2 linked regions of the Tomitella gaofuii genome follow. The protein of the gene in region 1 interacts with the protein of each later gene in a pairwise test. Links are inferred from orthologs where the notes say so. Each region holds a gene or a part of one and is shown on either strand. Other genes may lie near its edges. The genes, in order: aceE and nth.

Region 1 (10,626 bases):
GCGACGGCCGTCTGCACCACCATCTGCACATCGGCGCGCTGGGAGGCGTCGAGAGCCGTGACGAACGGAAGCTGCGACTCCATCGAGCGCATGGCCTCGACGGCGAGCCGCCGCGAATTGCGCTTGATGCGCCGCAGCAGGGCCTCGGACAGGATCGATTCATGCGGCGCGCCGGTCATGGTTGAACGCTACCGTCCCCGGCCGCACCGGCCCGGGACGCCGCGGGGCGTCTCGGGCCGGTGCACCGCCGTGGGAGCCCGGTCAGTCGACGTTGGCCGGGGTGTTCTGCTCGGGCGCGGGCAGCACCTCGGCGATCCGGTACCTGCGCGCGGCCTCCACGGGTGCGGAGGCGTCGACGCTGCCCTCGCGGGCGAGCGCCTGCAGCACGGCGACGACGACGGACTCGGCGTCGACGTTGAAGAACCGGCGGGCGCCCTCGCGGGTATCGGAGAAGCCGAAGCCGTCCGTGCCGAGCGAGGTGTAGTCGCCGGGGATCCACTGGCGGATCTGATCGGGCACCTGGCGCATCCAGTCGGACACCGCGATGAACGGCCCCTGCTCGCCGGCCAGCACGTGCTGCAGGTAGGGCGTGCGCGGCTCGGCGGACGGATCGCGCAGCGCGTCGCGTTCGCACTCGATGCCGTCCCGCCGCAGCTCCGACCACGAGGTCACCGACCAGACGTCCGCCGACACGCCCCACTCGTCGGCCAGGAGCTCCTGCGCGCGGAGTGCCCACGGCATGCCCACGCCGGAGGCGAGGATGTGCGAGCGGGGGCCGTCGCCCTGCGCCTTCGCGAGCCGGTAGATGCCCTTGAGGAGGCCCTCGACGTCGAGGTCGTCGGGCTCGGCGGGCTGGACCATGGGCTCGTTGTAGATCGTGAGGTAGTAGAAGACGTCCTCGCCGCCGAACCCGGGGGCCAGCGAGCCGTCGGGGTTGACCGTGCCCCCGTACATCCGGCGCAGACCGTCCTTGATGATGTGTCCGAGCTCGTAGGCGTACGCCGGGTCGTAGGCGACGGTGCCGGGGTTGGTGGCGGCCAGCAGCAGCGAATGGCCGTCGGCGTGCTGGAGGCCCTCGCCGGTCAGCGTGGTGCGTCCGGCGGTGGCGCCGAGCACGAAACCGCGCGTCATCTGGTCGGCCGCGGCCCAGAAGCCGTCGCCGGTGCGCTGGAAGCCGAACATCGAATAGAAGATGTAGACGGGGATCATCGGCACGCCGTGGGTGGCGTAGGAGGTGCCGACTGCGGTGAACGACGCGACGGCGCCGGCCTCGTTGATGCCTTCATGCAGGATGTGCCCGGACTCGGACTCCTTGTAGGCCAGCATCAGGTCGGCGTCCACCGACGTGTACGTCTGCCCGTTGGGGTTGTAGATCTTCAGAGACGGGAACCACGAGTCCATGCCGAAGGTCCGGGCCTCGTCCGGGATGATCGGGACGATCCGCCAGCCGATCTCCTTGTCGCGCAGGAGCTCCTTGAACACGCGCACGAGCGCCATCGTGGTGGCGACCTCCTGCTTGCCCGATCCCTTCCGCACCACGTCGTAGGCCTTGTCGCCGGGGAGCGTGAGCGGCGTCGCCGCGGTGCGCCGCTCCGGCACGAAGCCGCCCAGCTTGCTGCGCCGGTCCCGCATGTACTGGATCTCGGGTGCGGCGTCGCCGGGGTGGTAGTAGGGGGGAAGGTACGGATCCTGCTCGAGCTCGCCGTCCGAGACCGGGATCCGCATCTTGTCGCGGAACTCCTTGAGGTCGTCGAGGGTGAGCTTCTTCATCTGGTGCGTCGCATTGCGGCCCTCGAAGTGGGTGATCGAGTAGCCCTTGATGGTCAGGGCGAGGATCACCGTCGGCTGGCCGGTGTGCTGCATCGCCGCCGCATACGCCGCATAGACCTTGCGGTAGTCGTGGCCACCGCGCTTGAGGTTCCAGATCTGCTCGTCACCGAGGTCCTTCACGAGCTCCTTGGTGCGCGGGTCGCGCCCGAAGAAGTGTTCGCGGACGTAGGCGCCGTCCTTGGCCTTGTAGGTCTGGTAGTCGCCGTCCGGCGTGGCGTTCATGAGGTTGACCAGGGCGCCGTCCTTGTCGGCCTGCAGCAGGGCGTCCCACTCGCGGCCCCAGACCACCTTGATCACGTTCCAGCCGGCGCCGCGGAAGAACGATTCGAGCTCCTGGATGATCTTGCCGTTGCCGCGCACCGGGCCGTCGAGGCGCTGCAGGTTGCAGTTGATCACCCAGGTGAGGTTGTCGAGGCCCTCCATGGCGGCGACGTGCACCAGCCCGCGGGACTCGGCCTCGTCCATTTCGCCGTCGCCCAGGAACCCCCACACGTGCTGCTGCGTGGTGTCCTTGATGCCGCGATTGTGCAGGTACTTGTTGAACCGCGCCTGGTAGATCGAGTTCATCGGCCCGATGCCCATCGACACCGTGGGGTACTCCCAGAACTCCGGCATCAGGTGCGGGTGCGGGTAGCTGGGCAGCGCGCCCTTGGCGGCGTGGCTCTTCTCCTGACGGAAGCCGTCGAGCTGCTCGGCGGGGATGCGCCCCTCGAGGAAGGCGCGCGCGTAGATGCCGGGGGAGGCGTGGCCCTGGATGAACACCTGGTCGCCGCCACCGGGGTGGTCCTTGCCCCGGAAGAAGTGGTTGAAGCCCACCTCGTAGAGCGCCGCGGACGAGGCGTAGGTGGAGATGTGGCCGCCGACGCCGATGCCCGGGCGCTGCGCGCGGTGCACCATGATCGCGGCGTTCCACCGGATCCAGCGGCGGAACGTCCGCTCCACGTCCTCGTCGCCCGGGAACCAGGGCTCGTTCTCGGTGGGGATCGAGTTGACGAAGTCGGTCGAGGTCAGGGAGGGGAGCGCCACGTGCCGCTCACCGGCGCGCTCGAGCAGGCGCAGCATCAGATAACGGGTGCGCCCGGGGCCGGACCGCTCGAGGAGGTCGTCGAGCGACTCGAGCCACTCGCCGGTCTCCTCCTGGTCGATGTCCGGCAGGTAGGAGGCGACGCCCTCGCGGATGACGCGCACCCGGTTGTCGCTGCCGCGCGACGGGCGGTGCGCCCCGTCCTGCACGCCGGTTCCCGGCGTGGTTGCCTTACCGTCGACCGCCGGCTGCCCCTGTGCAGCGCGGGCCGGATCCTGGACTTCGTTCGACAAGCCGTACTCCTTGATGCGCGAGGGCGCTGGTGTGCGCCCGTGTCCTGGCGCGCCCCCGGGGGTGTGGGCGCGCGCCTACCGTGTGTCGGTGTCGGTACCGGCACGGCCTGCTGCGGGCACCACAGAGTGACCGCGCGACCGCGTCACTGTCCATCGTGCCTCAATGCACAGCGGATGCCGCATGAGTTCCCACAGTCTGGTCGGTAACAAACGTGTCAGGGCTCTGCGGGCGCGGGGCTGCCGACACGGCCCTCGCGCGGAGAGGACTCCCGCGCGGAGAAGAGCGGGCGGGAAGGCGACGATACCGCCACGCGGAACGGTGGAGTGGACGACAATCCTGGGCAGGGGTCACCTGCGGCGGATCCCGTGATCCGGTGTGATCCCGGCACGGGAATACGACGACACGGGCGTGACCGCCTACCGTTGTGGTTGCGCTCGTGGCTCAGACCATGTTCGCTTTCAGGTGACCGGTATCCGCCGGGAGCCTGATCGGGCGGCCGAAAACCGCCCGAGACCTTCGAAAGAATGGAGATGACCACCGTGGTCGCCGCGGACGCCCAGAACTACCCGCAGATGCTCGGCATCGACGCCGATACGGTGGTGCAGGAGGTCGGTTGGGACGACGACACCGACGATGTGGTGAGAGAGGCCATCGAGTCCGTGATCGGCGGCGAGATGGAGGACGTCGACACCGATGAGGTGGTCGACGTCGTGCTCCTGTGGTGGCGTGAAGGGGACGGCGACCTGGTCGACGAGCTCATGGACATCATCAGCCCGCTGTCCGAGGAGGGGTTCGTGTGGGTGCTCACGCCGAAGACCGGCAGTGACGGCCACGTCGAGCCCAGCGAGATCGCCGAGTCCGCCCCCACCGCCGGCCTCATGCAGACGTCGTCGATCAAGCTCGGCGCCTGGACTGCGAGCCGCCTCGTCCAGCCCACGTCGCGGGCCATCAAGCGCTGACTGCGTGCCGGGCGTGCTGAACAGGAAGGACTGGTAGCGATGACCGATCGATCGCAGACCGTGCCGGGGGGTCCGAACATCGAGGTGGGGGACGAGGCGCCGGACTTCACCCTCAAGGACCAGGACAACCAGCCCGTGACGCTGTCGTCGTTCCGGGGCCGGAAGAACGTGCTCGTGGTGTTCTACCCGCTGGCGTTCACCGGGGTGTGCCAGGGAGAGCTGTGCCGGGTGCGCGACAACCTGCCCACTTTCCAGAACGACGACACCGAGATCCTCGCGGTGTCGGTGGGGCCGTCGCCCACGCACAAGATCTGGGCCGCGGAGCAGGGCTACACGTTCCCCCTGCTGTCGGACTTCTGGCCGCACGGCGCGGTGGCGCAGCTCTACGGCGTGTTCAACGAGGAAGCCGGCATCGCCAACCGCGGGACGTTCGTCATCGACAAGACGGGCGTCGTGCGCTTCGCCGAGATGAACGGGCCCGGCGAGCCGCGCGACCAGAGCGTGTGGGAGAAGGCGCTTGCGGCGCTGGCCGAGTGAATGCGCTAGATTGCTGGACGCACCGGAACGCCCGATCGGTAGGGCGGGCCGGTGCCGGGGCGTGTAGCTCAGCGGTAGAGCTCCTGTCTTACACACAGGCGGTCGCTGGTTCGATCCCAGTCGCGCCCACCGCAACGACCAAGCCCCTCACCTGCATTGACGGGTGAGGGGCTTCGTGTCGGTCGCGTCGGTGTGCGCCTACTCCGGTTGGTACTCGTCGGCGTCGTCGAGCGGTTCTTCGCGTTCCTGATCGAGCGCGTCGGCTTCATCGACGAACCGTTCGCCCACCGGGTCGTCGGGGTATGCGGTGCCGGGGTCGTCGTCGGTGGGCGTGGACTGGTCCGCGCGGTCGGCGTCGGTCATCGTGTCGAGGTCGTCACCGCCGAGCGCGGCAGCCGAAGCGCCGGCGCGGGCGGTCCTGTCTGCTGAAGTGCTCCTGTCAACGGCCATACCACATCGTAGGCGAACCACCCCGCCCCGTGCCCGGCTCCGCCGAGAGAACGCCCACCGGTGCGGGCTCCGGCGCGGTCAGGGCTTCTTGCCGTAGCGTTCCGCGAGGGTGCGGCGCTGGGCCTCGGGCAACTCCTCGACGCGCGTGCGTTCGGGGGTCCGCACGGGCATCGGGGTGTGGGCGCGGCGCTTCCTGCGGCCGCGCATGACGTGCGCGAACTCCTCCTCATCCACTGCGGGGCTCCGCTCCGGCGTGCGGGGTGCCTGTGCAGGGGCGCCGCCGGGTTCGCCGGCAGCGCTGTCGGAACCCTCCCTCGGGCCCGGCTCCGGGCCGGCACCGGGCGGCGGCCACGCGCCGGAGGAGACGGCCTGGTCGTAGGCGCGGCGGAGGCGGCGCTCCCGCAGCTCCGCCCACACGAAGTAGCCGACGCCCAGCGGCGCCATGATGCCGAAGGCCAGCCATTGCAGGCCGTAGGACAGGTAGGGGCCGGAATCGAGCTGGGGCAGCGCGATCACCCCCAGGCCGCCCGGCTGGTCCGCCTCCAGCTGCAGGTACCCCTGCAGCAGGTCGACGTCCGTGAGCGCACCCACCTTGCCCGGGTCGATGGCGTACACCTGAGTCCAGCCGGCTTCGTGCACCGGTGGGCGGTCGCCTGTCGCGTGCTCCGGTTGTCGCACGCGCGCGTCGAGGGTGATCGTCCCGCCGGGGGGAGGGGCGATCTGCGGCGGCTGCATCTGCTGGTCGGGGCGCACGTATCCGCGGTCGACGAGGATCGTGCGCCCGTCGTCCAGGCGGAACGGTGCGAGCACCTCGTACGCCGGGTCGCCCTCGATCGACCGCAGCCGCACCAGCACCTGCTTGTCCGCCAAGTAGGTGCCCGTGGCGGCGACGGGGCGCCACTCGTCGGCGTCGGCCACGGCGGTGGTGCCATCGAAAACCTGGCCGACGGGGACCGGGTCGGCATGCAGTGAGGCGGCGATCTTGTCGTTGCGGTCCGAGTTGCGGGAGTTCTTTCCCAGCTGCCACGGAGCGAGAACCGTGAAGCACATGTAGGCGAAGGCGAGGCAGAGCGCGATCAACGCCAGCCACCCGGGCCGCAGCAGGAAACTCAGACGTCGCACGGCGTCAACGGTAGTCGATGGCCGGAACGGCGCTGGTCACGGGAGGTCCGCGAGGTTCTCTACTGGGTTATCGGCGCGGCCGGACGCGGCGGTTCGGGCCCAGTCGACGATCCCCGGCGCGGCGGCCTCGATCTGCCGGCGGACGGTGGCGAAACCGTCGTCGGCGCCGTAGTACGGGTCGGCGACGTCGGTCCCTGTCGCGTGAGGGTCGAAGCTGCGCAGCATGCGCACCCGGGAGGGGGCGGCGCCGGCGCCCAGCAGCGCGCGCCGGTGGCCGGAGTCGAGCGCGACCATGAGGTCCGCGGACAGGTGCGCCGGGCCGACCTGCGCGGCCGCGTGGTCGACGCCGTAGCCGTGTGCGCGCAGTTCGTGGCGGGCGCGCGGGTCGGCGGGGTCGCCCACGTGCCAGTCGCCGGTGCCCGCGCTGGTGACGTGCACCGCGTCCGCCAGGCCCGCGCGGCGGAGATGTTCGCGGACGATCTGCTCCGCCATGGGTGACCGGCAGATGTTGCCCGTGCACACGAACGTCACGTGCACGGTGCCGGACGGGGCGGCGCGTGCGGACTGCGGCTCCGCGGCGCCGTCGGGATCGGACCGCCGCTCGAGGTACCGCAGCACGGCGCCGCGCAGATCCTCCGGCGCGTCGACCACCCACGCGGCGCCCTGCGCCTCACTGCGGGTGCCGTACCCCCACAGGACGAACGCCACGGGGATGCCGTGCTGCGCGGCGCCGGCCACGTCGTGGCTGCGGTCGCCGACGAGCACCACGGCGGGCCCGCCCGTCGGGGCGGGATCGTCCACGCCGAGCGCGCCCAGCGCGTGCGCGACGACGTCGGCCTTGGCACGCCGCTCGCCGGCGGCGCCCGCGATCACCTCGAAGTGCCCGGCGAGCCCGTGCGCGTCGAGGATCCGGCGCGCGTCCGTCTCCTGCTTCGACGTGGTGACCGCCAGCCGCACGCCGCGCGCCGCCATGTCGGCGAGCACGTCGGCCATGCCGGCGAACACCGTCGACCGTTTCCACCCCGAGGCGGAGTAGTCGGCATGGTAGGCGGCCAACAGCTCCCGCGCCTGCTCCGCGGCCACGCCGAGCCCGGCCATCGTCTCGGCCATCGGCGGTCCGACGATCTGCGAGCGGAGGTCGCCGTCGGGCTCGGGGACACCATGGCGTGCGAGCGCGGCGCGGAAGGATCCGACGACACCGTCGGCCGAATCCATGATCGTGCCGTCGAGGTCGAACAGTGCCAGGGGAGCGGACGGAGAAATGCCAGGCATGCCCGCATTGTCCCCGGTTCGATGCGTACCCGGCGCCCGGGGACGCCGGGTGTGGTGCCGGGCACCCGGCGGTCCCGGCGGGGCGCGCCGAGGCGGTAGCGTGCACAGCGGTAGTCCGGAGCGTGCCGGGCCCGGGACGGCGCCGGCGCGGCCGGGAAGGCCGGCGGCGATGAGGAGCGCGAACGTGATCGGTGCGGCGGACGGGGAACCCGCGACGAAGGACGGGGGTGCCGTGCCCCTGGGCGAGATCATCGCGGCGCTCGATGAGGCCTACCCGCCGTCTCTGGCACAGTCGTGGGATTCGGTGGGCCTGGTGTGCGGGGATCCGGCCGAGCCGGTCGAGTCGGTGCTGCTGTGCGTCGACGCCACATCCGCGGTGGTGGATCAGGCGGTCGGTTCGGGCGCGCAGCTCGTCGTCGCGCATCACCCGCTGCTGCTGCGCGGGGTGGACACGGTGGGTGCCCACACGCCCAAAGGGGCGCTGGTGCACCGCCTTATCCGGTCCGGGTGCGCCCTGTTCACCGCGCACACCAACGCCGACAGCGCAGACCCCGGCGTGTCCGACGCGCTGGCGGCGGCGTTGGACCTGACGAACACCGGGCCGCTCGATCCGCTGCCCGGTGCCGCGCTGGACAAGTGGGCCGTGATGGTGCCGGTTTCCGGGGCGCATCGCGTGCGGGCCGCGATGTTCGACGCCGGCGCGGGGCGTGTCGGCGACTACGACAGTTGCAGCTGGTCGGTGGAGGGCGACGGGCAGTTCCGTCCCCTCGCCGGTGCGGATCCGGCCATCGGTTCGGTGGGCGCGCTCGAGCACGTGCGCGAGCATCGCGTGGAGATGGTGGCGGCGCGCGCCCTGCGTGAGCGGGTCCGGACGGCTCTGCGCGCGGCGCATCCGTATGAGGAACCCGCCTACGATGTGATCGAGCTGGCGCCGGAACCGTCGGCGCGCGGCCTCGGCCGCGTCGGCGACCTGCCCGAGGAAATGACGTTGGCGCAGTTCGCCGACCGGGTCGCGCAGGCGTTGCCGGCGACGGCCTGGGGTGTGCGGGCCGCCGGCGACCCGGATCGCAGGGTGCGCCGGGTCGCCGTGTGCGGAGGAAGCGGGGACTCGATGCTCGGGGCCGCGACCGCTGCCGGGGCGGACGCGTACGTCACCGCGGACCTGCGGCACCATCCCGCGGACGAGCACCTGCGCGCGGGCGGGCCCGCGCTGGTGGATGTCGCGCACTGGGCCAGCGAGTTCCCGTGGTGCGCGCAGGCCGCGGGCGTGCTCAGGGCGGCCTTCGGAGACCGGTTGGCGGTCGCCGTCTCAGACGTGCGGACCGACCCGTGGACGGTGGGGGCGTCCGCCGCGGAACCACGCTGACGACGCCTGGCGGGCGGGCGGCGCACCCGGCGGGCGCGGCGACGGCGGATGCCGGGGGCGGGCGGCCGGCGCCACGGTACGGTTGCACACGACGGGGTCGCGGCCTGAGCGTCGTCGAGACGAATGGAGATATGCGCGTGAGAGCTGAACCGGATGTGCAGCGCCGGCTGCTGGACCTGGCCGAGATCGACACCGGGCTGGCCCAGGCAGCGCACCGGCGCCGCAATCTCCCCGAGGCGCAGGAGGCGCTGCGGATCGAGACGGAACGCAACGCGCACAAGGACGCCGCCGTCAAGGTGGAGATGAGCCTGGAGGACCTCGACCTCGACATCCGCAAGCTCGAGGGCGAGGTGGACGCCGTGCGCAAACGTGAGGCGCGCAATGCCGACCGCCTCGCGGCGGGCGGGGTGCCCGCCAAGCAGCTCAGCGAGATGGAGCACGAGAACACCAGCCTGCAGCGCCGTCGCGGCGTGTTGGAGGACGATCTGCTCGCCGTGATGGAGCAGCGCGAGGCCGCAGGCGAGGACCTCGACAGGGCGGGCGCCCAGGTCGACGTGCTGGACCAGGAATTGGAAGAGGCCCAGCGGCTGCTCCGCGAGGCGGAGGCGGACCTGACGGCCTCCGAGGAATCCGCTCGCGCACGGCGGACGGAACTGCTCGCAGCCGGCCTGCCGGACGAGCTGCTCGCCGACTACGAGCGGCAGCGGTCCAGCTCCGGCATCGGGGCGGCATTGCTGCGCGCGCGCCGGTGCGGGGCGTGCCGGATGGAGATCGACCGCGCGGAGATCGAACGCATCAAGGCGGCCGATCCGGCCGAGGTGGTGCACTGCGAGGAGTGCGGCGCGATCCTCGTGCGCACGGGCGAATCCGGTCTGGGCGCCTCCGCCGGGGCCTGACGGAGACTCACAGAAGGAGCCGGTGCTGTGAAGGTGATCGTGGAGGCCGACGGCGGCTCGCGCGGCAATCCCGGCGTGGCCGGTTACGGTGCGGTCGTGCTCGACGCATCCGGATACCCGGACGAGCGCACGGTGCTGGCCGAGTGCGCCGAGGGGATAGGGCACGCCACCAACAACGTGGCCGAGTACCGCGGGCTCATCGCCGGACTCGAGGCGGCGGCGGCGCAGGGCGCGACGTCGGCGGCCGTGCACATGGACTCCAAGCTCGTCGTCGAGCAGATGTCCGGCCGGTGGAAGGTCAAGCACCCGGACATGATTCCGCTCGCCGACCGGGCACGGAAGGCGGCGGCGCGGGTCGGCGCGGTGTCCTACACGTGGATTCCGCGTGCGCAGAACGGGCACGCCGACCGGCTCGCCAACGAGGCCATGGACGGGAACAAGGAGCAGGCCGCGACGCCGGAAGGCGGTGACGGACAGGCCGCGACGTCGGCGTCGGCGCGATCCGCGCCGGGGTGGACCGGGGCCACAGGCGACCCGTGCCGGCTGGTGCTGCTCCGCCATGGGCAGACGGCCCTGTCGGTGGAGCGGCGCTACTCGGGCCGCGGAGATGCTCCGCTGACGGAGGCCGGACTGGCCCAGGCGGCCGCGGCGGCGCGGCGCATCGGGGCGCGCGGCGGCATCGACGCGGTGGTGTCGTCGCCGTTGGCGCGCGCACGGGCCACCGCCGAGGCGGCGGCCGCGTCCCTGGGCGTGCCGGTCGGGATCGACGACGACCTCATCGAAACCGACTTCGGCGAGTGGGAGGGCCTGACTTTCCGTGAGGCGGCGCAGCAGTACCCGGAGCTGCACGCGCGGTGGCTGGGCGACCCCACGGTG
Region 2 (15,771 bases), 2.3 Mb from region 1 along the record:
CCGTTGCGGATGACGGGCGGCACCACCGGGCGGCAACGCCGGGAGATGGTCCAGGAGGCGCTCGACCAGGTGGAGCTGGGCCGCAGCTTCATCGACCGCCGCCCGGGCGATCTCAGCGGCGGCGAACGCCAGCGGGCCGCCATCGCCCGGGCCCTCGTCAACGCCCCGAGCGTGCTGGTGTGCGACGAGGTGACGTCCGCGCTGGACGTGTCCGTGCAGGCGGCGATCATCGACCTGCTGCGGACGTTGCAGTGGGAGACCGGCATGGCCATGCTGTTCGTCACGCACAACATCGCGCTGGCGCGCCACATCGCCCAGCGCCTGGCCGTGCTGCAGAGCGGCAGGATCGTCGAGAACGGCCCCGTGGACGAGGTGCTGGACGATCCGCAGCACCACTACACCCGCGAACTCATCGCCCACATCCCGCGCATGTGAGCGGAAGCCCCGAGGAGAGGCAACGATGACGCACGACACTTCCACGCACCCTGCTGCGACCCCCCGCGGCATCGACGACGTGCCCGGCCACGTGCGCGAGCGCCTCACCCCGCAGATGCGCCGGGTGGTGATCCACCAGCTGGCGCGGGCGGCCGCGGTGGCGGGCGGAGGCGACGTCCCCGCGGACCCGGTCGCGGCCATGCGCGCCGAATACCGCGATGAGCGGAGGTTCTGGAACGAAGGCGGGCCGAGGATGGCGGCGACCGACGAGCTGCGGATCCGCGCTGCGGGCACGGACGTGCCGATCCGCATCCACCGCCCGACCTCCGCCGCGGAAACACCGGCGGTCGTGTACTTCCACGGCGGCGGGTTCACCGTGGGGGATCTCGACACGCACGACCGCATCATGCGGGTTCTCGCCGACAGGAGCGGCGCGGCCGTGGTCGGCGTGGAATACTCGCTGTCGCCGGAGGTCCGGTTCCCCCAGGCGCTGCACGAGTGCGCGGGCGTGGTCGCCGAGCTGGCGGTGCACGGCCGACGGCACGGGATCGACCCGACCAGGCTGGCGGTGGCGGGCGATTCCGCGGGGGCGATGCTGTCGATGGCGACGGCGCTGCTGCTGCGTGACCGCCCTGCGGCCCTGCCCGGCATCGACCTGCACGCGGCGGCCGCCGCCAGCGGGGCGCTGCGGGCGATGCTGCTCTACTACGGCGGGCACGGATTGCGCGACTCCGCCACGAGCAGGCAGTACGGCGGCTTCTGGGACGGCATGGCACCGCAGGATCTGCAGGGCTTCCAGAGCACCGTCTTCGACGACCCCGCCGACCGCGAAGGGCCCCTCGTCGACCACATCTCGGCGGATCTGGACACGCCGCTGCCGCCCGCCTACGTCGTGGGCGCGGAGCTCGACCCGCTCGCCGACGATGCGCGGGCGCTCGCTGCGGCGCTCCGGCGGGGAGGCCAGGACGTGCGGTTCCGCATGGTGCCCGGCGTGCTGCACTCGTTCCTGCACTTCGGCCGGATGCTCGACGAGGCGAACGAGGAACTCGCCTGCGGCGCGGAGTTCGTGCGGGCGCGCTTCCTGGCCGCCTGACCAGGCTTGGCGCTCGAGTACGACAGAAAAATGCCGGGACACCGTCTGAGCGGTGTCCCGGCATCTTCATTGCGTCGGGGTGGCGGGATTCGAACCCACGACCTCTTCGTCCCGAACGAAGCGCGCTACCAAGCTGCGCCACACCCCGTGGCGGACCGACAGTGCACGCGGAAAATCCTCCCCGGGCACTCCCGAACAAGCCTCGCTGAGTCTAGCGCACACCTGCCCCGGAGTGCGAAACGGCCTCCCCGTCGGCCGCCGCGCGGCTGTCGACCTGCACGGGGACGAGTGTGAGCAGGGTGGCCTCCGGTCGGCAGAAGAAGCGGGCGGGGGCGTACGGCGAGGTGCCCAGTCCGGCCGAAACGTGCAACCGCATGTGTTCGCCCCATTGCGACGGTCCTTTGACCCGTGAGCGGTCGATGCCGCAGTTTGTCACCAGCGCGCCGTACGCGGGGAGGCACAGTTGGCCGCCGTGGGTGTGCCCGCACAGGGCGAGGTCGTAGCCGTCGGAGGCGAAGTGGTCCAGCACCCGTGGTTCGGGGGAGTGGCTCAGGGCCAGGCGCAGGTCGGCGGAGGTATCGGCCTTGCCCTCGATCGTGTCGTAACGGTCGCGCTGCAGATGCGGATCGTCCACGCCGGCGACGCTGATCGTGTTGCCCCCGGCGGTGATCTCCTGCGTGCGGTGGGTGGCGTCGATCCATCCCCGTTCGATGAACGCGGCGCGCAGGTCCTGCCATGGCAGCGGGGGGCCGGGGACGCGCCGGTGATCGCGGTCGAAGTACTTGAGCGGGTTCTTCGCGACCGGGCCGAAGTAGTCGTTGCTGCCGAAGACGAACGCGCCGGGGCGGTCCAGGAGGCCGCCGAGCGCCTGCACCACGGCGGGTACCGCGCGGGGGTGCGCAAGGTTGTCGCCGGTGTTGACCACGAGATCCGGCTCGAGCGCGTCGAGTTCGCGCACCCATGCCTGCTTGAGCTGCTGCCGGGGCAGCATGTGCAGGTCGCTGAGGTGCAGCACGCGGATGCTCGGCGAGCCCGGGGCGAGCACCTCGAGGGTGGCGGAGCGCAGCGCGAACGCGTTGCGCTCGATCAGCGTGGCGTAGCCGAGCGACGCCGCGCCCGCGGCGACCACCGCTCCGAGCGCCTTCCAGGCGGGGCCGCCGGGGACCCGCGGGCCGCTCGCGGGGCGAGGTGTCCAGTGCGTTCCAGAAGTTGTGCCCACGTCTGCCACGATACGGCAGGCGCCCACCGTCCGAACGGCTGTGCACAGGGCACGGGTGCAGGAAGCCAGGGTGCGCGGGCCGGGGTGCGCGTCCGGGGCGCGTACCGTTTCACGCTATGGGAGAACTCAAGGATCAGATCCGCGGCGACCTCACCGCCTCGATGAAGGCCAAGGATCCGCTGCGTACCGGGACGCTGAGGATGGTGCTGTCCGCGGTGCAGGCGGAGGAGGTCGCGGGCAAGGAGGCGCGCACCCTCACCGACGACGAGGTGCTCAAGGTCATCGCCAAGGAGTCGAAGAAGCGCCTGGAGGCCGCGCAGGTGTTCGACGATGCCGGCCGGGCGGAACTGGCGCGCAAGGAGCGGGCCGAGGAGGAGATCCTCGCCGCGTACCTGCCGCGGCAGCTGGACGACGACGAACTGGGCCGGGTGGTCGACGAGGCCGTCGCGGAGGTGCGCGAGCAACTGGGCGCGGAGCCGGGGATGCGTCAGATGGGGCAGATCATGAAGGCGGCGACGGCCCGCGCCGCGGGACGCGCGGACGGATCCAGGCTGTCGAGTGTGGTGAAATCCCGCCTGGCGGGCTGATCGGCGCCCGACCGGGGATCAGTCCGCGTCGTCGCCCCGGTCGGCACCGCCGTTGTCTCCTCTGTCGTTGCTCCGGTCCTCGGATCGTGGGGTCGGCCGGTCTCCACGGTCGCCGCCGTTGTCGTCGGCGGGCTTACGGCTGCCGTCGCTGATGCTGATGGTGATCGTGGAGCCGGGGACGGCGGAGCCGACGGGGCTCACGGACACCACGTTGCCCTTCTGCTTGTCGGACGGCACCGTCACGGACTTGACCTGGAAACCCGCACCGCGCAGGCGGGCGGTGGCGCCGGCCTCCGTGCGGCCGACGACGTCCGGCACGACCGCGGAGGCGTTGCCCTTGACGTACTGGGGGTCCGGCTGCGGCAGCACCGGCGGCGGGTAGTCGCCGAGGATGCGCCCCACCGCCTGATACCAGGCCAGCGCCGGTTCGGTGCCGCCGTACACGTTGCCCTCGGCGCACGAGCGCAGCGGCGAGGTGCAGATGGGTCCGGGGTTGGTGCCGTCGTTGTACACGTAGGAGAAGCCGGCGATGGACTGGGTGAACGCCAGGAAGGCCGACGAACGGTAGGTCTCCGTGGTGCCGGTCTTCGCGGACACCGGCGCTGTCCACCCGGCCGCCGCCGCGGAGCCCGCGGACGTGCCGCCGGGCAGATGGTCCTCGCCCAGGCCGACGGCCAGGGTGTTCGCGAGGCCCGGGTCGATGACCTGCTTGCACGCCTCCTGCGTGACCGGGACCGGTTTGCCGTCGCGGTCGAACACGGCCTCGATGGGGGTGGGTGGGCACCAGACTCCGCCGGACGCGAGCGTGGCGGCCACGTTGGCCATCTCAAGCGGGTCCACCGGCGTGGGTCCCAAGGTGAACGACCCGCGGTTCTCGTCCTTGATGATCTGCGCCAGGCTGCGGTCGTCCACCCCGGACGTGCCGGGCTTGGTGTAAGAGCGCAGGCCCAGGCGCACGGCCATGTCCACGGTGGGGTCCACGCCGACGTCCTTGAGCATCTTGACGAAGGCGGTGTTCGGGGAGGTGGCCAGCGCCTGCGTCAGCGACATGCTCGGGGGGTAGTCGCCCACGTTGCGCACGCAGTACGAGTCCGAGGGGCAGCCGGCGGCACCACCATGACCCATCCCCTGGGCGATGAAGAGCGGGGGGACCTGCACAGTCGTGTCCAGGCCCAGGCCCTTCTCCATCGCCACCGCAGTCGTGAAGATCTTGAAAGTGGAGCCCGCGCCGTCGCCGACCATGGTGAACGGCTGCGGCTGCACCGTCTCGTGCGCGGCCGCGTCGAGCCCGTAGGTGCGGCTGCTGGCCATGGCGACCACCTTGTGGGCGTCCTTGCCGGGCTCGATCAGGTTCATGACCTCCGCGATGCCTTCGAGGTCGGGCGACGCGGTGTCGGTGAGTGCGCGCTTGACCGAGTCCTGGATCTCCGGCCGCAGCGTGGTGCGGATCAGGTAGCCGCCGCGCTTGAGCTGCTCGTCGGTGAAGCCGGCGTTGTTGAGGTAGTTGAGCACGTAGTCGCAGAAGAACCCGCGGTCGCCGGCGGCGATGCATCCGCGGGGGAGCGTGTTGGGCTCCGGCAGGATCCCCAGCGGCTGCTCTTTGGCCTCGGCGGCCTGCTGCGGGGTGATCGCCTCGGTGGACGCCATCGCGTCGAGCACCTCGTTGCGCCGCTTCGTGGTCTCGTCCGGATTGATGTACGGGTTGAGCCGGGACGGCGACTGCACCATGCCGGCCAGCATCGCCGACTGCGTCAGATTGAGGTCCTTGGCATCCACCCCGAAGTACGTGCGGGCGGCGTCCTGCACCCCGTAGCTGCCGTTGCCGTACGGAACCAGGTTGAGGTAGCGGGTGAGGATCTCGTCCTTGGAAAGCTGCTTGTCCAGCGTCAGCGCCATCCGGGCTTCGCGGAGTTTGCGCGAGATGGTCGTCTCGGTGGCCTCGCGGCGCTGAGCATCGGTCTGCGCCGCCACGAACACCAGGTAGTTCTTCACGTACTGCTGGTCGATGGTGGAGGCGCCTTGCTGCACCTCGCCGCTGCTGGTGTTGGTGAGCAGCGCGCGCAGCGTTCCCTGCCAGTCGACGCCCTTGTGCGTGGCGAACCGGCGGTCCTCGATCGAGACCTGGGCCAGCTTCATGTAGTTCGAGATCTGGTCGCTGGGCACCTCGAACCGGCGCTGGTCGTAGAGCCAGGCGATGGGGTTCCCCGCTGCGTCGACGATGGTCGTCACCGCCGGTGCATCCCCCTCGAGCACCTGCGACGACGACGAGTCGACGGCGTCGCTGGCCTTGTTGACGACGACCCCTACGCCCCCGAATACGGGGAACAGGACGCCCGCCAGCACGACGCCTGCGAGCACGCAGATGCCGAGCAACTTCGCGATTGTCTTCCCGGACGGCACGCACCACAGAGTACGCAGGGTGCCGCCCGTGCCGTGTACGCGGCGCGCGCACCGGCGTCGTCCATGCGACCGCCGGAGCCGCCGCGGGAGCCGGAATCGCAGCGGCGGCGGCCGTTTACCTGGTGGACGGGGGTTGCAGACCGGTGTTCAGTCGCCTAAGTTAACAATTACTGTGATGCAGTTAACAAACTGAGGTTTTGCACGCGAAGGGGGCAGGTCATATGCGCACTTCAGCCCATATGTCGGAATCCGCAAGCGTACGGAAGAGCACGGGCGGCGAGGACGCGGCCCGTGCGCGCGCCAGGACCACCGGGCACGGTGCCTCGGTGCCGAAGCTCCGCAAGACCGGGATCCCGCCGTTGTCGGTGGATTCCAGCGAGGCACGGATGGCGTGGACGTCGCAGGCACTGTGCCGCAACATCGACCCCGACGAGCTGTTCGTCCGGGGCGCGGCACAGCGCAAGGCCGCCACGATCTGCCGGCACTGCCCCGTCATGCTCGAATGCGCGGCGGACGCGCTCGACAACCGGGTGGAGTTCGGCGTGTGGGGCGGTATGACGGAACGCCAGCGCAGGGCGTTGCTTAAGGAGCACCCCAACGTGACGTCCTGGGCCACCTTCTTCGAAGCCGCCCGGCGACGCCGTTCGGTCGGCTGACCGCGCGACGGCCGCCGCCGCGCGGTCAGGAGCCGTCGGCGACGAGCTGGTCGCCGACGGCGCGCAGCGCGTCGAGGCTGGAGACCTCGAACGGCAGCGACGGCACACCGACGACGGGTACGCGCGGGTGCGCACCGGTGAAGCGGCCGAGCAGCCGCACCTCGCGCTTCGCCGTCGCACCCCGCTCGGCGTGGATGCGCAGCACCGCGCCGGCCACCGGCGGAAGGGACGGTTGCCGTGGTTCGCCCTCCGGGGCTCCGCGCTCCTCATCGAGTCGGTCGGCTGCGGCCAGCGCCTTCTCCACCGGCAGCGGGGACAGCATCGGGTGCGTGCGATTGAGCACCAGCCCGGCCAGCGGCATGTTCTCGTCGGTGAGGCGCTCGACGAAGAACGACGCCTCCCGCAGCGCGTCGGGCTCCGCGGCGGAGACCACGAGGAACGCCGTGCCGGGCCTGCGCAGGAGCTGGTAGGTGCGGTTGGCGCGTTCACGGAAGCCGCCGAACATCTCCTCGAACGACTGCACGAACAGCGAGGCGTCGGCGAGCATCGAGCTGCCCACCACCGTCGACACCGCGCGCATCGCCATGCCGACGGCGCCGCTGACGATCTTGCGGATCCCGCGGCCCGGGGCCATGAACATGCGGATCATGCGGCCGTCCAGAAACGCACCCAGCCGTTGCGGGGCGTCGAGGAAGTCGAGCGCGTTGCGCGACGGCGGGGTGTCCACCACGATGAGGTCCCACGCGTCCTCGGCGACGAGCTGCCCCAGCTTCTCCATCGCCATGTACTCCTGCGTACCGGCGAAGGACGAGGCGACGGTCTGATAGAAGGGGTTCGCCAGTATCTCCCGCGCGCGCTCCGGCGTCGCGTACTGCACCACCATGTCGTCGAAGGTGCGGCGCATGTCCAGCATCATCGCGTGCAGGCCGCCGCCGGAGGCGTTGTCCGGCAGGGGCACAGGCTGCGGCGTGTTGCTCAGGTCGCCCACGCCCAATGCCTGCGCCAGCCGCCGCGCCGGGTCGATGGTCAGTACGACGACGGAGCGGCCGGATTCGGCGGCGCGCAGGGCGAGCGCTGCGGCCGTCGTCGTCTTGCCCACGCCGCCGGCGCCGCAGCACACGACCACGCGGGTGGTGCCGTCGGCGAGCAGTGCCGCAACGTCCACGGTGCCGGTCATCGGACCCCCTGTCCCGCCAGCTGTTCGGCCAATTGGTAGACGCCGCCGAGGTCCATGCCGTCGGGCACCTCGCCCAGCTCGAGCTGCGCCACGTGCAGCCCCGCGAGCTCTCGGGCGCTCTCGCGCTGTGCCCGGCACCGGATGGCGTGCTCGATCGTCTCGGTCAGCAGTCCCGCGAAGTCCTCGTCGGAGACGATGAGATGCACGCGCGCGAAGTCCGCACGGATGGACTCGGCGTCGATGCCGCCCTCCGCGGCCGCGGCGATGGTCTCGTCGTCGAGGAAGGTGGCCTCGGTGCGGTTGACGATCACCGTGCCGGGCTGCAGGTCCAGGCGCTGCAGCTCGGCCATCGCGTCGGCGGTTTCCTGGACCGGAAGCGCCTCGAGGAGCGTCACCAGGTGCACCACCGTCTGCGGTGAGTGCAGCAGATCCACCACGCCCTCCGACTGCGACCGGATGGGGCCGCCCTTGGCGAGGTCGGCCATCGCTTTGGTGACGTCGAGGAAGCTGCCGATGCGGCCGGTGGGCGGCGCGTCGACCACGACCGCGTCGTAGAGGTACCGGCCGTCCTCGGTACGGCAGGCCGCCTCCTTGATCTTGCCGGTGAGCAGGACGTCTCGAAGGCCGGGCGCGAGCGTCGTGGCGAACTCGACGGCGCCGATGCGCTTCATCGCCTTGCCCGCAAAGCCCAGGTTGTAGAACATGTCGAGATATTCGAGGAAGGCGGCCTCGATGTCGATGGCCAGCGCGTGCACCTCGCCGCCACCGTCGGCGACGGCGACCTTCGTCTCCGCGTACGGCAGCGGGGCGGTGTCGAAGATCTGGGCGATCCCCTGGCGCTCCTCGACCTCGATGAGAAGAACCCTGCGTCCCCCCGCGGCGAGGGAAAGGGCCAGCGCGGCGGCCACGGTGGTCTTACCGGTACCGCCCTTGCCGCTGACGAAGTGCAGGCGCGCCTGCGCGGCGGTTTCCGGCCACGTGGATGTCAGTCCCTCCACCGTGGAGCGGGCATGTGTAGTGGGCACCGCCCGAGTCTATGAGGTGAGATGACGGCGCAGGAGCGTTAGGCCCGTCGCGGCGCCGGGCGTACCACGCTTCGCCGTGCACACGGGTGGCGACGGCGGCGGGGATATGGTGTCTTCATGAGTGAATCCGAGCAGGCAGTGCAGTGGGAGTACGCGGTGGCGCCGCTGCTCATCCACAATCCCAAAGCCATTCTCGACAACTTCGGCGCCGACGGGTGGGAGCTGGTCTCGGTGCTGCCCGGGCCCACCGGCGAACAGCACGTCGCCTACCTGAAGCGCCGCAAGTGAGCACGGCGACGCCCACCGCCCGGCTGGCCGAGCTGGGGCTGGTGCTGCCGCCGGTGGCCGCGCCGCTGGCCGCGTACGTGCCGGCCGTGCGCAGCGGGTCGTTCGTGTTCACGTCCGGCCAGCTGCCCACGGTGGACGGCGAGCTCGTGCGGACGGGAAAGGTGGGGGCCGACGTCACGCCGGAGGACGCCAAGGATCTCGCGCGTGTCGCGGTGCTCAACGCCCTGGCCGCCGTCGATTCCGTCGTGCGGCTCGACGACATCGTGCGCATCGTCAAGGTCGTCGGATTCGTCGCGTCCGCGCCGGGTTTCGGCGGGCAGCCCGGCGTCGTCAACGGTGCCTCGGAGCTGCTCGGCGCGGTGTTCGGGGATGCCGGGCGGCATGCGCGCAGCGCCGTCGGCGTCTCGGATCTGCCGATCGACTCGCCGGTCGAGGTGGAGCTGCAGGTGGAGGTGCGGTCGTGACCGCCCCGGCCCACCCGGCCTACGGGGTGCTGCGTCCGGTGACCGCCGCCGCCGGCGTCGTCCTGTGCCACAACCCGGGGATCATGGAACTCGACGGCACCAACACGTGGATCCTGCGCGCTCCGGGCGCGGACGCGGCCGTCGTCGTGGACCCGGGGCCCGATGACGCGGAGCATCTCGCGAGGGTTGCGGCGCTGGGCCCTGTGGCCGCCACCGTCGTCACCCACCGGCACGAGGACCACACCGGGGGGATCGACAGATTCCACGCGCTCACCGGAGCCGACGTGCACGCGGTGCTCCCGGAGCACCGCCGCGGCGGCGGCGGCGCACTGGAGGACGGCGCGGTGCTGGACGCGGCGGGGGTGCGCCTGCGCGTGCTCGCGACGCCCGGGCACACCGCGGACAGCGTCTCGCTCCTCATCGAGCCGGACGGCGACCGCCCCGGGGCGGTCCTCACCGGCGACACCATCCTGGGGCGGGGCACCACCGTGATCGACCCCGAGGACGGGTCGCTGCGCGACTACCTCGGTTCGCTGGAGAAATTGATCGCAGTGGGGGAGGGGGCGGCATGCCTTCCCGCGCACGGGCCCGACCTGCCGGACACCGCCGCCGTGGCCCGCGAGTACCGGGCGCACCGGCAGCAGAGGCTGGGCCAGGTCCGCGATGCGCTCGCGGTGCTGGGGGAGCAGGCGACGGCGCGGCAGGTGGTCGAGCACGTCTACCGGGACGTCGACGAATCGCTGTGGCCCGCCGCCGAATGGTCGGTGGCCGCGCAGCTGGACTACCTGCGCGGCTGAGACACGGCGGCTGAGACACGCCTGCGGGCGGCGGCCACGCGGTCCGGGCGCATCCCGGCCGGTGTGCCGCCGCCCGCAGGCGCGGAAGTTCGACCCGTCGGGTCAGCGTGCGCGGCGCGCGAGCCGCTCGGAATCGATGATGAGCACGCTCTTGCCCTCGAGGCGCAGCCAGCCGCGGTGCGCGAAATCGGCGAGCGCCTTGTTGACGGTCTCGCGCGAGGCACCGACGAGCTGCGCGATCTCCTCCTGCGTGAGGTCGTGCGTGACGCGCAAGGCGCCGGCCTCCTGGGTGCCGAAACGCTGGGCCAGCTGGAGCAGCGCCTTGGCGACGCGGCCGGGGACATCGGTGAAGATGAGGTCGGCCAGCGAGTTGTTGGTGCGGCGCAGGCGCCGGGCCAACACGCGCAGAAGCTGCTCGGCGATCTCCGGGCGCTGCGAGATCCAGTCCTTGAGGGCCTCGCGGTCCATCGAGACCGCTTTGACCTCGGTGACCGTGATGGCGCTGGACGTGCGCGGGCCGGGGTCGAAGATGGAGAGCTCGCCGAACATGTCCGATGGGCCCATGATCGTCAGCAGGTTCTCGCGGCCGTCCGGCGAGCGCCGCCCGATCTTGATCTTGCCGGAGCCGATGATGTACAGCCGGTCGCCCGGCTCACCTTCGTGGAAGATCGTGTGGCCTCGCGGAAACTCGACCGGCTGAAGCTGCTTGATCAGGGCGGAAACTGCGGAGGGTTCTACTCCCTGGAAGATTCCGGCTCTGGCCAGGACCTCGTCCACGTGGGCTCCTCATGGTCTGTGCTGTGTGTGTCTGCGCCGTGCGAATCTGTTGTGCGCCGCGCGGCTTCCGGTACCCGCGCTTGCCCGGGCACGCGGTGCATCACGACGTAGTCTAGTGACCGGCGCGTAATGCCCTGTGACCGAGGCTACAGGCACGCCGCGCCGTGCGGCGGGATTTGGCGGCGGACAGGCGCCGGAAATCCGCCGGGGCGGTGCATTGCCCCGACGTTACAGTGTGCGGTCCCGGCGCCCGCGTGAGCCTCCTCGCAACGGGCGCGGGGCGGCCGCGGCGGTCACGGCACCCGCGCGTGGGCGGGCTCGGTGAGCAGGTCGCTGGGGGTGTGCGATTCGATGAACTCCTGCGGATCGCCGACATGGTCCGTGCGGCGTTTGAGCAGGGTCTCGATGTGTTCCATCGCCATCGCGAATGCGATCACGATCACCGGCGCGAGGACGACGAGGACTACCTGCATGCACGTGAGTAAACACCGTCGATGTCTCGTTCGGGACACGAACCCGCCGCGGGTTGTCGTACGTCACACCCAGTACGGCCGCCGCCGGGACAGATGCACCAGTGCGGTGTCCGCGGCGGTGGGGGGCGGTCCGTAGTCTGGTCGGCGTGGTGGTGAGTGGAGGCGCCGGCGGCCGGCGCGGTCGGCGCTGGTCCAAGCCGGAGAGCCGGCTGGCGCTCGTGCGGCGTGCACGGCGGATGAACCGCACGCTGGGGGAGGCGTTCCCGCACGTGTACTGCGAACTCGACTTCACCACCCCCTTGGAACTCGCGGTCGCGACGATCCTGTCCGCGCAGTGCACCGACAAACGGGTGAACATGGTGACGCCCGCACTGTTCGCGCGGTACCGCTCCGCGCAGGACTACGCGGCGGCCGACCGTGCGGGACTCGAAGAGATGATCCGCAGCACCGGCTTCTACCGCAACAAGACGGATTCGCTGATCAAGCTGGGCCAGGCGCTGGTGGATGAGCACGGCGGCGAGGTCCCGGCGACCATGACGGAGCTCTCGAAGCTGCCGGGGATCGGACGTAAGACGGCCAACGTGATCCTGGGCAACGCCTTCGACGTGCCCGGGATCACGGTGGACACGCATTTCCTGCGGCTCGTGCGCCGGTGGCGCTGGTCCGAGTCGACCGATCCGGTCAAGGTGGAACACGAAGTGGGCGGCCTCATCGAGCGGCGCGAGTGGACGCTGCTGTCGCACCGGGTGATCTTCCACGGCCGCCGCGTATGCCATGCGCGCCGTCCCGCATGCGGGGTGTGCGTGCTCGCCGCCGACTGCCCTTCCTACGGCGAGGGTCCCATCGATCCTTCCGAGGCCGCGGCGCTCGTGCGGGGCCCGGAGACCGCTCACCTGCTCGAACTCGCGGGCATGGCGCCGGACGCGGATGCGGAGCCGTCCCGTTGAGTCGGCTGAGCGCCTCGGCCAAGACCGGCATCGGCGTGTTCATCGTGCTCGTCGCGCTCATCGTCGCGATGGTCATGACGCTGCTGGGCGACGACGGCGGTCCCGCCGCGTCCGCCCCGGCCGCGGCCGGCCCCACGGCATCCGGCTCCGCGTCCACCTCGCCGACGGCTCCGGTGGCGGAATCCGCCACGCCGTTGCAGGGGTTGACCCTCGCCGACCTCTACGACGGGCACCCGGTGGACGTCGGTGCCTCCTTGGCCGGCAGACCCGCGGTGATCAACCTGTGGGCGTACTGGTGCGCGCCGTGCCGGGAGGAGCTGCCCGCGATGGAGCGGTTCGCGCGGCGGGCCGGCGACGCCGTCACCGTGCTCACCGTGCACAGCGACCAGCACGCGGACAAAGGACGCGCGTTGCTGGAGGACCTGGGCGTCGACCTGCCGTCGGTGGCGGACCCGGAGCGCAAGGTGGCGGCGGCGGTACGGGCGCCGCAGGTGCTTCCGGTGACGGTGCTGGTCCGGCCCGACGGAACCATTGCGCGGGTGGTGGCGATACCGTTCACGGACGCCGACCATATCGCGGAGGTCGTGGAAGAGACGCTGGGAGTGACGCTGTGAGTATCGCCGACGAGGGAGCGTCAGCGTCCTGCGCCGACGGCTCGGTGCCGGACTGGCTGGCAGGCCTGGCGGAGCGGTTGCATGAGGGCGGTGCGCAGCGCCGCCCCCTCCTGCCGCGGGTGCTGCAGTCGCGCGCCGTGCCGCCGGGCGTCCGCACCCGCCCCGCGTCGGTGCTCATGCTCTTCGGTGACAGCGCGACCGGAGACGGGGCCGCAGGTGACGTGCTCCTCACCCAGCGGGCGGCCACGCTGCGCCACCACAGCGGCCAGGTCGCGTTCCCGGGCGGCGCGGCGGACCCCGGCGACGGGGGCCCTGTGCAGACGGCCCTGCGTGAGGCGGAGGAGGAGACCGGGCTGCGCCCCGACGGGGTGCAGCCGCTGGCGGTGATGCCGCAGCTGTTCGTTCCGCCGTCGAAGTTCCTGGTGAGCCCCGTCCTCGCCTATTGGCGCGAGCCGTGTCCCATCCGGGTTGTCGACGAGGCAGAGACCTCGCGCGTCGCCCGCGTTCCGGTGGCGGACCTCGTGGACCCTGCGAACCGTTTTCAGGTGCGGTATCGCCAGGTGTTCACCGGTCCCGCCTTCATGGTCGACGGGATGCTCGTGTGGGGCTTCACCGCGGGTCTGCTGTCGGCGCTCATCACCGAGGCGGGGTGGGAGCGCGAGTGGGACGCAGGTGACATCCGCGAGTTGGACGTGACCCTCGCAGAGGTCGACGAGCAGGCCACGCGCGGGTGACCGGCTCGCTCTGGCTCGACGTCGCGGTCGTCGCCGTGGCGGTGCTCGCCGCGATGTCCGGCTGGCGGTACGGCGCGATCGCCTCGGCGCTCGCCTTTCTGGGCGTGCTCGGGGGATTGGCCGCCGGCATCGAGTTGACCCCGCACTTGGTCGGCGGGGTGGACGACGCCCGCGGTCGGCTGCTCCTCGGCATCCTCGTGATCGTGCTGCTGGCGGTCTGCGGCGAGATCATCGGTGTCACCATCGGCCGGTTCGCGCGGCGTTTCATCCAGCACCATGCGGTGCGCCTGGTCGATTCTGCCGTCGGGGCGCTGTTCCAGGCTGTGGCGGTCCTGGTCACCGCCTGGCTGCTCGCCGTCCCGGTCGCGACGAACACCCAGACCACCGCCGCCGCGGCGGTACGCGACTCATGGGTGCTCAGCAACGTCGACGCGCTCGCCCCGTCGTGGCTGCGGGCCGTGCCGGGCCGGCTGTCCGCGTTGCTGGACACCTCCGGGCTGCCGGATGTGCTCGGGCCGTTCGCCCGGACCCCCATCACGGACGTGGACCCGCCCGCCGAGGGATCGGTGTCGGCCCCGGGGGTGGTCGCCGCGTCGGAGAGCGTGTTCGAGATCCGGGGCAGGGCCCCAGGATGTCAGCGCACGCTGGAGGGCAGCGGCTTCGTCGTCGCGCCGCAGCGGGTCATGACCAACGCGCACGTGGTGGCCGGTACGTCGTCGGTGTCGGTGATGACCGGTGACGGCGCTCTGCCGGCGACGGTGGTGCTGTTCGACCCCACCACGGATGTGGCGATCCTGGACGTGCCGGAGCTCGGAGCCGAGGCGCTGCGCTTCGCCCCCGATCCGGCCCACAGCGGCCAGGAGTCCGTCGTCCTCGGCTATCCGGGAGGAGGGCCGTTCACCGCCAGCCCCGCCCGCGTCCGCGACAGGATCATGCTGAGCGGACCGGACATCTACCATTCGACGACGATCAAGCGCGAGGTCTACACCATCCGCGGCAAGGTGCGGTCCGGCAACTCGGGCGGCCCGCTGGTGGCCACCGACGGCAGCGTGCTCGGCGTGGTGTTCGGTGCAGCTGTGGACGACCCGGACACCGGGTTCGTGCTCACCGCGGACGAGGTGGAAGCCCAGGTGGGCTCGGCCGAACAATGGTCGCAGGCCGTCGGCACGGGTGCCTGCGTGGCGTAGGGGCGGGCTCAGTCGCGAAGGAACCGGAGGATCGCCGCACTGGTCTTGGCGGGCGCTTCCTGGTGCGGGAAGTGCCCCGTATTCACGGCCTCCAACCGTCGTTGCGGGGCCCAGCGTGCGCAGCGGCGGAACGTCGCCGGCGGCACGTGCCCGTCGTCGGTGCCGTGTATCTGGAGCACGGGGGCGCCGGGGGCGGTGCGCATCGCGGCACGGAATCGGGCACCGTCCGGCCGGAACTGGCTCCGGAACGCCCAGCGGTGGTACTCCAGCGCGCAGTGCGCAGTGCCGTCGATCCTGATGGCGGAACGCACGCGCCGCTCCGTCTCGGCGAAGTCCGCAGTGCGCGCCCAAGCGGCCCCCGCACGCTCCCGCAACACCGCGGCCGCGCCCGCGCCGTCGTCCGCGGTGAGCCTGCGCTCGCCGAGGCGCGGAACCTGGTCGGCCAGCAGACGGGGCGCGAGTGCGGAGCGCTGTGCCGCGTCGGCGATCGCCGCCCGTCGTAGCGCGAGCGGATGCGGGGCGGAGACGGTGACGATGCCGCGGACGTGGGCCGGATACAACACCGAGGCGGCCCAGCAGATCTGGCCGCCGTCGCCGTGGCCGACCAGGAAGGCGTCGTCGTGCCCGAGACCGCGGATGAGCCCGGCCAGGTCGCCGGCGAGGGTCCAGCCGTCGTAGCCGCGCGGCGGCTTGTCGCTGTCGCCGTATCCGCGCAGGTCCACCGCCACGGTCCGGTAGCCGACGTCGCCGAGAGCGGTGAGCTGGTGGCGCCATGACCACCAGTACTGGGCGAAGCCGTGGACGAGGACGACGAGTGGCGCGGCGGCATCCTCCGGGCCGGCCTGCGCGGCGTGCAATCGGATGCCGTTGCCCCGGACATCGATATGCCGCCACGGCC

What was found.
Region 2: the proteins of aceE (region 1) and nth interact in binary tests that used the Escherichia coli proteins (3 or more experiments, as listed by UniProt). The link is inferred for Tomitella gaofuii from one-to-one orthologs.

The regions. Positions count from the first base shown.
Region 1 is NZ_CP059900.1:3,024,229-3,034,854, reverse strand. Bases 62-3,448 are described here. They hold aceE (pyruvate dehydrogenase (acetyl-transferring), homodimeric type), read right to left. Parts: upstream 3,064-3,448; coding sequence 262-3,063; downstream 62-261. Other genes in these bases: H4F70_RS14005 (PucR family transcriptional regulator), read right to left, coding at 62-179. Also shown: more of H4F70_RS14005, read right to left, coding at 1-61; H4F70_RS13995 (DUF3052 domain-containing protein), read left to right, coding at 3,679-4,107; H4F70_RS13990 (peroxiredoxin), read left to right, coding at 4,147-4,644; H4F70_RS13980 (hypothetical protein), read right to left, coding at 4,843-5,094; H4F70_RS13975 (SURF1 family cytochrome oxidase biogenesis protein), read right to left, coding at 5,173-6,216; H4F70_RS20990 (arsenate reductase/protein-tyrosine-phosphatase family protein), read right to left, coding at 6,253-7,488; H4F70_RS13960 (Nif3-like dinuclear metal center hexameric protein), read left to right, coding at 7,658-8,854; H4F70_RS13955 (zinc ribbon domain-containing protein), read left to right, coding at 8,992-9,750; H4F70_RS13950 (bifunctional RNase H/acid phosphatase), read left to right, coding at 9,778-10,626. UniProt on the Escherichia coli protein: Component of the pyruvate dehydrogenase (PDH) complex, that catalyzes the overall conversion of pyruvate to acetyl-CoA and CO(2).
Region 2 is NZ_CP059900.1:712,699-728,469, forward strand. The notes cover bases 10,558-13,482. They hold nth (endonuclease III), read left to right. Parts: upstream 10,558-11,627; coding sequence 11,628-12,338; downstream 12,339-13,482. Other genes in these bases: H4F70_RS03365 (Crp/Fnr family transcriptional regulator), read right to left, coding at 10,558-10,918; H4F70_RS03370 (hypothetical protein), read right to left, coding at 11,212-11,391; H4F70_RS03380 (TlpA family protein disulfide reductase), read left to right, coding at 12,335-12,952; H4F70_RS03385 (NUDIX hydrolase), read left to right, coding at 12,949-13,482. In the rest of the region: H4F70_RS03305 (ABC transporter ATP-binding protein), read left to right, coding at 1-435; H4F70_RS03310 (alpha/beta hydrolase fold domain-containing protein), read left to right, coding at 461-1,528; H4F70_RS03320 (metallophosphoesterase), read right to left, coding at 1,740-2,657; H4F70_RS03325 (GatB/YqeY domain-containing protein), read left to right, coding at 2,864-3,334; H4F70_RS03330 (penicillin-binding protein), read right to left, coding at 3,353-5,734; H4F70_RS03335 (WhiB family transcriptional regulator), read left to right, coding at 6,121-6,390; bagB (ArsA family ATPase), read right to left, coding at 6,416-7,567; ATPase BagA, read right to left, coding at 7,564-8,592; H4F70_RS03350 (Sp36 family protein), read left to right, coding at 8,710-8,880; H4F70_RS03355 (RidA family protein), read left to right, coding at 8,877-9,344; H4F70_RS03360 (MBL fold metallo-hydrolase), read left to right, coding at 9,341-10,141; more of H4F70_RS03365, read right to left, coding at 10,244-10,557; more of H4F70_RS03385, read left to right, coding at 13,483-13,686; H4F70_RS03390 (MarP family serine protease), read left to right, coding at 13,683-14,873; H4F70_RS03395 (alpha/beta fold hydrolase), read right to left, coding at 14,882-15,771. UniProt on the Escherichia coli protein: DNA repair enzyme that has both DNA N-glycosylase activity and AP-lyase activity. The DNA N-glycosylase activity releases various damaged pyrimidines from DNA by cleaving the N-glycosidic bond, leaving an AP (apurinic/apyrimidinic) site.